Regions from separate parts of the Cytobacillus spongiae genome, predicted to be linked through region 3. Evidence: a T-box and tRNA genes for the amino acid it is inferred to sense, from the RefSeq annotation. Region 3 holds a T-box; the other regions hold tRNA genes.
What was found. A T-box is a leader RNA that pairs with one kind of tRNA and senses whether it is charged. The one in region 3 lies ahead of metG (methionine--tRNA ligase), so its partner is inferred to be a tRNA-Met.
Positions count from the first base shown of each region.

Region 1: it encodes a tRNA-Met, which carries the amino acid that the T-box ahead of metG (methionine--tRNA ligase) is inferred to sense. The anticodon was not compared.
Region 2: it encodes a tRNA-Met, which carries the amino acid that the T-box ahead of metG (methionine--tRNA ligase) is inferred to sense. The anticodon was not compared.

Region 1 covers NZ_CP089997.1:71,357-74,635, reverse strand. Annotated here, with positions in the region: gene spoIIE (stage II sporulation protein E) at 1-1,114, opposite strand, end outside; tRNA gene LS684_RS00375 (tRNA-Met) at 1,429-1,502, shown strand; tRNA gene LS684_RS00370 (tRNA-Glu) at 1,525-1,596, shown strand; gene LS684_RS00365 (S1 domain-containing RNA-binding protein) at 1,831-2,259, opposite strand; gene LS684_RS00360 (FtsB family cell division protein) at 2,354-2,740, opposite strand; gene yabQ (spore cortex biosynthesis protein YabQ) at 2,757-3,279, opposite strand, start outside.
Region 2 covers NZ_CP089997.1:297,779-301,057, reverse strand. Annotated here, with positions in the region: gene rimI (ribosomal protein S18-alanine N-acetyltransferase) at 1-392, opposite strand, end outside; gene tsaB (tRNA (adenosine(37)-N6)-threonylcarbamoyltransferase complex dimerization subunit type 1 TsaB) at 417-1,112, opposite strand; gene tsaE (tRNA (adenosine(37)-N6)-threonylcarbamoyltransferase complex ATPase subunit type 1 TsaE) at 1,109-1,564, opposite strand; tRNA gene LS684_RS01680 (tRNA-Asp) at 1,938-2,014, opposite strand; tRNA gene LS684_RS01675 (tRNA-Met) at 2,018-2,091, opposite strand; rRNA gene rrf (5S ribosomal RNA) at 2,113-2,229, opposite strand; rRNA gene LS684_RS01665 (23S ribosomal RNA) at 2,368-3,279, opposite strand, start outside.
Region 3 covers NZ_CP089997.1:2,708,917-2,712,195, forward strand. Annotated here, with positions in the region: gene metG (methionine--tRNA ligase) at 1-1,542, opposite strand, end outside; T-box leader at 1,599-1,862, opposite strand; gene LS684_RS13780 (DUF402 domain-containing protein) at 2,074-2,589, opposite strand; gene LS684_RS13785 (DUF4825 domain-containing protein) at 2,653-3,135, opposite strand; gene LS684_RS13790 (DMT family transporter) at 3,273-3,279, shown strand, end outside.

The sequences.
Region 1 (3,279 bases), 1.5 Mb from region 3:
AGAAGCTATTGGATAAGGCTTGAAAGACTGTAGAAAATTGCTCGACTCTCTGAGCCGTAACATCACGCATTTTCCGCATATACTGCTGTTGTTCTGCTGCATACTCGGGTGTCCCTGGTATATGCATAGCGAGCTTTGAAGTCAAAGCCTGTGGTGTTAATAGAAAAAGAAGGGTAGCTGCCGACGTTTCTAATATAGACTGAAGCAATGTTCCTCCACCTTCGCCATACATCCCAATTAGGAGCGTGGCAATAAAAAGCCCTATGGAGACACCAATTTTTTTCCCTTCCTTTAATAACCCACCTAGAAGTCCTGAGAAAGCAAGTAAACTCATATGATAAAAGCTGGATACATTTGCTAAGCTAAATATTAATCCCGTTACAACCCCTACAGTGGATCCAACCGTTGCACCTGCAACGAATGCGAACATTAGAACTAAATACCTCGACATGATATGTTCTATTGATAGATTATAGATGGACCAACCGATCGTCCCAGTCATTACTGATGCTAACATAATAATGAGGCAAACGATTTCTTCCGTCTTTAAAGTTTGACGGCGTTTATTAATAGATAATAAGGGTATACTTTGTAGAAAGATTAACGTTAAAATAAACCCTAAACTTGCCTCTACCCCAGACATCATCCCATCGTATAGGGAAAACGCTCCTGTTTGTAAATAACCTTTCACCAATGTTCCACCTAGCAGCGTAAATGCGACAAACAATGGTAAATATCTTAGTTCATTCTGTATCCATTTTTTAAAGAAGCGGTAGAAGATGAGGAAGAGAAACGAAATTCCAAACGTATAGACAGCATCCATGACTGATAATGTTGCTGCTCCTGCAACAATCCCAATTAGAGCTAACGGAGCCTTATCTCTTCTTAGAAAGTATACCGCCGCAAAAAAAGGAAGACTAAATGGCGTAAGCTTAGCTAAAATTAACGCTCTCCCAAGTAAGAAGCCGATCAGTAATAAAACGAAGCCCTTTTTCAAGAAAACGTTCTCCATCCCTACTTGGAATTTTTTTAGTCCATTGGCTAATTCAACTTTGGGTCTAGCAAAATTCACCTCTCCGACTGGTTCTATCAAATTCCGCTCTACCTTCTCCATTTTTGACACTCCCCATATTTTTATCGTTGCTGATAAGTATAAATGGAAAGAAATTAGAAGTTTGTCAAAATAGGAGACAAGCTCTTAACTTTTGTTCGACGGTTTTCCACGTAATATCCAAAAAAGCGAATAAATTCCGAATGAAAAATCATGGATGAATATTCAAAAAAACACTTTCATGACCGGTTTATAGCCCTCTATTAATATTTCCAGCTATACAGGACATACTTTTTTCAAACTACGACAATTTTCTTTCAAATATCCATTGACAGAAACTTTAACTATTTGTATTATATTTCTTGTGTCTAAAACATGGCGGTGTAGCTCAGCTGGCTAGAGCGTACGGTTCATACCCGTGAGGTCGGGGGTTCGATCCCCTCCGCCGCTATTATTTATTCCTTTTAGCATACGGCCCGTTGGTCAAGCGGTTAAGACACCGCCCTTTCACGGCGGTAACACGGGTTCGAATCCCGTACGGGTCATAAAACACGAAAAGAGTTAGTGAATTATTCACTAACTCTTTTTTTATTCTTCTTGGGAAGACGTTTTTATAAAAAATTGACATATACGGATGATTTTCTGTTCCATGCATGTTCTTTGGTAGCCCTCAAGCCACCCACCCTCATCACCGCTCCATAAAGCACAAAAAAAGGCAAGTCATTTCTGACTTACCCAATGGAATTCCTGCTATCTATTATCATCAAATAAGCAGCAAGTTAACCTCTTCTAGCTCCTCTTCCGCCGCGCTTAGACTCAGTATTACGTTTTAAAGAAGATAAACGGTCTTCACTATCTTTCAAGAAACGAGCCATTTTAGATTCAAATGTTTCTGTTCTTTGTGGACGGTTATCGTTTGTTCTACCATGACGTGGACGTTGTGGTCTTGGTGGTCTAGATTCACTTTCTGGTCTTTCTTTCGCTTTTTTGATGGATAAACCGATCTTTCCATCTTTCTCTACGTTAATTACCTTTACTTCTACTTCGTCGCCAACCTTCAGATGTTCATTAATGTCTTTAACATAATTATCTGCGACTTCACTAATGTGAACAAGACCAGTTGACCCTTCTGGCAATTCAACAAACGCACCAAAATTTGTAATACCTGTTACTTTACCCTGTAACTTGCTGCCTACTTCGATTGACATAAAAAAAATTTTCCTCCTTAAAGATATAAAAAATCGTACTTATACTATATTATACAGAATTTAAAAAAAACGTGTCAACAAACCGGTCAATGGGTTATTTTTCCTTATCCTCTTCTTTTGGGATGTTAAAGATGATTTCATTCTTCTCTGAAAGAAAATAATCCTTTCTAGCTAGCTTAGCAATGTATTCATCATCGTTCAATCGAACGATATCTTCTTTTAATAATACTTGCTTTGCTTTTAATTCCGTTAACTCTTGATCCAGTAGCTTTTTCTCCGCTTCCTTTTCCTCAAGAGCAGAGGCTTGCGAAATGAGTGTAGAGATCATAAAAAAGATGATCGTCCCTGCTCCGATAAAAAAGACCGTCAATCTTCTTACTAAAAGGGCTCTTTTTCGATCTCTAAAACCTTTGATGTTTTGTTGCTCTTGAACATATGAATTATTCATTTTCTTGATGTTTGTTTTACGGACCGCACTCATTTATCGCATTCCCTCCTTACTTACGCTTATTTTTCCAGTTTGTTTTCCACTTGATAATGTAATTCTTGATTTGACGGGAATATCCTTCAAAACCATTATATAACTTGTCGACTGTTTTTTTAATTTTTTTCGGCATAAATTTCCAAAAAATACGTAAAATCCAGGTAAATGGGGAAATTATTACTTTCACTATCCATAATAAGGCCCTATAGATGAATCTTCCAAGTGCCAAAAGACCCTTTCCTGTCGAAACAACAATTGAAATGACTGCGAAAAAAATGGCATGTAGAGGTTTGAAGATAAAGATACGGGCCATTCTCACTATAAACTTATAAATAGAGATTATCATCGAAATGATAATCTCTAATAACCTTAAATACCAGCCTTTCAATAGACTTTGATAGGCTGCAAAGCCACATAGTAAAGCAATAAAGATATAAAACCTTAATTCTCCCTGGTTTACAATAAACAAAACATAAAAGATAAATAACCCCTGAGCTAACCAAAATAATATATCGTTTAAAAAAACTAGCCAGCTC
Region 2 (3,279 bases), 1.7 Mb from region 3:
CGAATCGCTCCATCTTGGAAACCTAGCTTTCGATATAGAGACTGGGCTACATCGTTTGTCACTCTAACCTCGAGCGTCATTGAAGATGCACCCATCTGTTTCGCTACTTCCATCACCTTGCGCATCAATGCTTCCCCTAGCTTTTTTCCTCTGTACTCTGGAAGCAGAGCCACATTTGTAATATGCGCTTCATCTACTACTACCCATACCCCGCAATAGCCTATGACTCTTCCCTCATCCTCTATCACAATGTACACAGCAAACTGATTCTTTGTGAGTTCATTACTAAAAGCTTCATAACTCCATGGCGTAGCAAATGATGCCTTCTCGATTTTGAGGATCTGGCTAATATCCTTTTCTTCCATATAACGAAATGTTAGTGGTTTAATCATTCCAGGTCTTCCTTATTGAGTATTTTATTTCTTGTTCGCTTCTAGCCATTTTGCCTCAGCTTCAGCAAGCCTTATATAGTTGGGGACAAACGAATGTACATCTTCCCCTTCTATGTCTCTTCCGAGAAGAGCAAGCTCTGCTGGTCGAGGATTATGCTCTGTAAAAGAAGCCAGAGTAGCCTTTTCTCCCAATACCGAATCAATTGCCCCTTGATGAATGGGCAAGTCATTTCCGACGAACAATACAGGCTGTGTCTCTTTCTTCAGCTGCTCAACCCATTGATCACACATGATCAGTTGATCATTGATCACAGTTGTCAACTTTCCATTTTGAAATTGATATAAGCCTGTATACACTTGACCTCGTCTAGCATCAAATATTGGAGAAATCATGCCATTAAAATAGCGACCAGTTGACGCCGCAAGTACTTCTAGGCTTGAGACACCAACAAGAGGGATATTTAACGTCCAGGCTAACGTTTTAGCAAGCGTTACACCAATACGAACCCCTGTATAAGATCCAGGACCTTTTGCCACAACAATCTTAGTTAAATCTGAAGGTTTCGTATCACATTCCTTCATCAATCCTTCAACTGCTGGCATGGCCCGTACGGAATGATTCTTCTTTAAATTGGTTACATACTCACCAATTACTTTATCTTGTTCTATAATTGCTACCCCAAGTGAATAATTGGATGTATCAATTGCTAAAATTCTCATTGAAAAATCTCCTTACATAGCTCTTCATATCGCTTACCATGTGGCATCATTTGAATTCTTCTAGAGTCCTCTTCTCCGTGGAATAATTGGATCTCTAGCAACTCCTTTGGTAGCTGCTCCTGAATGAGATGAGCCCATTCCACAACAGTTACACCCTCTCCATCGAAATATTCATCAAAGCCTAAATCCTCGAAGGAATCTTCCACTCGGTATACATCCATATGATATAAAGGCAACCGTCCCCTGTATTCTTTAATAATCGTAAATGTTGGGCTATTCACCGTTTTAGCTATGTCTAATCCTTTGGCTAGCCCCTTCGTAAATGTTGTTTTTCCTGCACCTAAGTCTCCTTCTAATGTGAGAACATCTCCCGCTTGAAGAAGTTGTCCTAATCGTTTTGAGAATTCCATCGTTTCCTCAGGTGTGGACGTTTTCAATTCAAATGGCTTCATTCACAATCACCTTTATATTAAGTATTTGACATACCTCTAGCTCTTTAAAACATGTCGTAGGAATCTATATGTAGTTTACATGAATTTTGCTCAATGGGCAAAGGCTGTAACTGAATGAGCTTAACATTTACTACTATGATAATATTAGAGAATTCTAGCGTGGAAAAGTGTGGTTAATCTGTTCATACTGACGATGGGTAGAATAGTTGAGTGCTTAGCTGTTGTTCTTTGTTTATAATATGAATGAGTTTCTAGCTAATTAGGAGCATACTTTTGCCCATAAAAATAGACCACATCCATTTGCTGTGGTCGTAATAAACAATCCGTATAAATAAAAAAAACGAAACATTATGCTTCGTAGATTACTTGAAAATGGCGGTCCGGACGGGACTCGAACCCGCGACCTCCTGCGTGACAGGCAGGCATTCTAACCAACTGAACTACCGGACCAAATTGCGGGGACAGGATTTGAACCTGCGACCTTCGGGTTATGAGCCCGACGAGCTACCAGACTGCTCCACCCCGCGATAATATTATTAAAAAGCAAAGCCTGGCGACGTCCTACTCTCACAAGGGGACAGCCCCTAACTACCATCGGCGCTGAGAAACTTAACTTCCGTGTTCGGCATGGGAACGGGTGTGACCTTCTCGCCTTTATCACCAGACTATTTTAACTTGAGGTTTGTTCCCTCAAAACTAGATAATGTATAGAAGAAAGAATTACGGTAATGCCATTGAATTGACTAGTCCAGCTACGGCTCCTACCTTCTATCGAAGTTGTACAGTCGCCTTCGCTTTCTTATTTGGTTAAGTCCTCGATCGATTAGTATCAGTCAGCTCCACATGTCACCATGCTTCCACCTCTGACCTATCAACCTGATCATCTTTCAGGGATCTTACTAGCTTGCGCTATGGGAAATCTCATCTTGAGGGGGGCTTCATGCTTAGATGCTTTCAGCACTTATCCCTTCCGCACATAGCTACCCAGCGATGCCTTTGGCAAGACAACTGGTACACCAGCGGTGCGTCCATCCCGGTCCTCTCGTACTAAGGACAGCTCCTCTCAAATTTCCTACGCCCACGACGGATAGGGACCGAACTGTCTCACGACGTTCTGAACCCAGCTCGCGTACCGCTTTAATGGGCGAACAGCCCAACCCTTGGGACCGACTACAGCCCCAGGATGCGATGAGCCGACATCGAGGTGCCAAACCTCCCCGTCGATGTGGACTCTTGGGGGAGATAAGCCTGTTATCCCCGGGGTAGCTTTTATCCGTTGAGCGATGGCCCTTCCATGCGGAACCACCGGATCACTAAGCCCGACTTTCGTCCCTGCTCGACTTGTAGGTCTCGCAGTCAAGCTCCCTTGTGCCTTTACACTCTACGAATGATTTCCAACCATTCTGAGGGAACCTTTGGGCGCCTCCGTTACTCTTTAGGAGGCGACCGCCCCAGTCAAACTGCCCACCTGACACTGTCTCCCGCCCCGATCAGGGGCGTGGGTTAGAATTTCAATACAGCCAGGGTAGTATCCCACCAATGCCTCCACCGAAGCTGGCGCTCCGGCTTCCAAGGCTCCTACCTATCCTGTACAAGCTGTACCAAAATTCAATATCAGGCTACAGTAAAGCTCCACGGGGTCTTTCCGTCCTGTCGCGGGTAACCTGCATCTTCACAGGTACTATAATTTCACCGAGTCTCTCGTTGAGACAGTG
Region 3 (3,279 bases):
TGCCATCACTGAAACTGGATTCCAATTTTCTTCATCTATAAGTAACATTTTTTTCACTTTGTCACTTGAAAAAGGGAGATATGGTGTCAATAAATTTGCTAAATTAGCGATTACATACACACAATCAGATAGGACTTGAAGGCAAGCTTCTTTATCTTCAGACACCTTTTTCCAAGGCTGTTGTTCATCGAAGTATTTATTTGCAAATCTAACTACTTCAAATATTTTTTCCAACCCTACTTTGAATGACCCTGCTTCAAGTTCATGCCCTACTTCACTATATAATGAATCCACTCTCTCCATTAGTGCTTGAGAAATTGGCTTAGTAGGAACAATCCCTTCACATGATTTTTGGATAAATTTTAATGTTCGATTCACCAAGTTCCCATACGCTCCCAACAGCTCGCTATTATGGCTATAAATGAATTCCTTCCAAGAAAAGTCAGCATCCCGACTTTCTGGAGCGTTTATCGTTAGGAAATAACGTATGGAGTCCGGTTCGTATCTAGTTAGAATATCAGGTACCCAAACAGCCCAATTTCTGCTAGTTGATAATTTCTTCCTTTCCAATGTCAGATACTCATTCGAAACGATATGTGTAGGTAAGGCTTGTTTTTCTAGGCCTGACAATATTCCAGCCCATATGATTGAATGGAAGGGGATGTTGTCTTTTCCGTGAATGTAATAGGATATGGTGTTTGAATCCCAAAATATAGCATCGTCTTTCTTAGCTTCCTTCGCCCAAAGCTTACTTGCACTGTAATAACCTGAAACTGCTTCAATCCATACATAAATTTTCTTATCCTCATATCCTGGAACTGGGACACTTACACCGATAGGCAAATCCCTTGAAACGGGACGGTCTTGAAGACCTTCTTGTAAATATCTGTTCGTTAAAGAAATCGCATTTTCTCGCCAAAGCCTTTTGTCTTTCGCTTCTTGTGTATAGTTACTTAACACCTCTTGAAACTGACTTAAAGAGAAATAGAAATGCTTTGTTTTTTTGGTAGTTGGTGGGTTTCCACATAGTTTACATTTTCGATTTAATAAGTCTAATGGTTCTAGAACAGTAGAACAATTATCGCATTGATCTCCCCGTGCGGTAGCACCGCATACTGGACACTCCCCCTCCACATACCGATCTGGTAAAAATTGTTGATCATGTTCACAGTATGTTTGCTCAATTTCCTTTAGATAAATAAGCCCTTTTTCAAGCAATTCTAAAAATATCCCTTGAACAATCTGATGATGATATGGAGTATCTGTTCTTGTATAACAGTCATAGGAAAACCCTAATTTGGCAAAGCACTCCTGAAACTCTTCATGATATCGATCGGCAATTTCTCCTGGTGTTAGTCCCTCTTGCTTCGCCCTAATTGTTATAGGTGTACCGTTACAATCGCTCCCTGATACATATAAAACCTCTTCCCCTTTTAATCGATAATATCTTGCCAAGATATCTCCCGGCAATAAGCTAGAAATGTGACCAAGATGTAAAGAACCATTTGCGTACGGCCACGCGCCTCCAATAAATATAGCCATTGATTTTTCCTCCTATTTCTTCGTTTGAAAAATAAAAAACCCGCCCTTAACATAATGTTAAGGACGGGATAAATTCCGTGGTACCACCTTATTATGCAAATAATTCACATCATTTGCCTCATCAAGTACGGAGTCATAAAACTCTTATACTGTGACTTTGATAACGAGTGCCAAAACCCGTCGTATCCTACTAATACAATTGTATGTTCAGTACGAAGCTCAGAGACCATTGTTCAGATGATTGTTTTTGCTTCTTTTCAGCTACCGAAGCTCTCTGTATAAAACGAATTCACCCTACTTTTTCTCTTCATTGCATTTCAATTAATTACAAATATTTTATTCAAAACATTCATACAAGTCAATATCATTATAAAAAATATAGGCGCAGCCCTCTTCTATCGGATCCATGCCAACGTACATTATTGAACGAATTACCCTTTTTCTTTGTCATAAGGTGTATCAGTTACCAAGATTGCATCTTTAATGAGGTCTATGAACATGCACCGTCCTTTCCTTTCATCCTCTCTTTCATTATTTTAAATAATCGTCTATATGTATTCCTGCTAATGAATTTTCATTGAATGGAAATTGTTTTTTCCTCACTCTGTCCTTTAGTTCCTCTAACGATTCGAAAGCAGCCTTCTTTAGCTCCGCCGAATATTCAAACTTAATACTATTTTCTTCAAATTCTTCTTCATCTACGACTTGCCACCCTGTTTGTTCACTCATGACAAAATCTAAGTCCAAATCTACAAAGCTAACATGATTGCTAATCATTTTTGACGGCATCGCAATATTGCAATAATACGAAACTACCCGTCCATTCTCGATTTCCATTGCGGCGGTAAACCAATCTTTGAAAGAGTAGTATTCTAACGAAACATTATTAATTGTAAATGTAGCACCTTTTGAATAATGGTGTAACTTCCTCCCAGGGCAACAAAGTACGAAGAGACCATCTTCCGTTTTCCTAACAACCTCTCCTTGCCACTCGTAATGGGGGATATTAGGATACTTTAATGCCGTAATCTTTATTCCTTGATTCATTCATTCCTCCAATTTTCATCGTTAGTGTATGTAGATCCTTCGTCGCAACACCTTAAACCGCTTCTAGTTAAAAAATTTAGACACTTTGTCTTCATCTTCCAAATTTTCTTGAATAAACAGACTTAACTCTTCTTCAGTCGTAAACTTCCTAATATCTTTTCCATAGAAAGCTTCTAATTCATCTCGAGTAATTGTGAACATTTGATTTTCAAAATTGAACTTCACCCAATCTGCATTTTTCACTAAGCAAAGAAAGTATGTTGCATTATATAATGCAAGCTCATTGTAATTTGTTTCGATTCCCTCACTTTCTTCTGCTTCCCTATAATTAAGTATGATCCCATAAGGTTCTTCCGTTGTTTTTAACTCCAACCCTCCCACTTTTTCTCCATCTGGACTTGGCAGTTCCCTCATTATTTTACTAACGGCACCTGAATCTCCTACATAGGAATCCTTATATTCAAATAAATCTACCGGTTCAGTTTCTTTCTCTACGTTACATCCACTGATTGACAATAGGATGAATATCGCTACTAACAATCGCATCCTGTTAGCCTCCTCCTAGTTTATGAGATAAATACACATATGCTGTAGTTAGACATTCGAATTCTATAGGTTCGTGCATTTGTATTTTACTTTACGTATCACTTCCTTTTTCATCCTAACCTATTCTACACCGCCGGATACAAT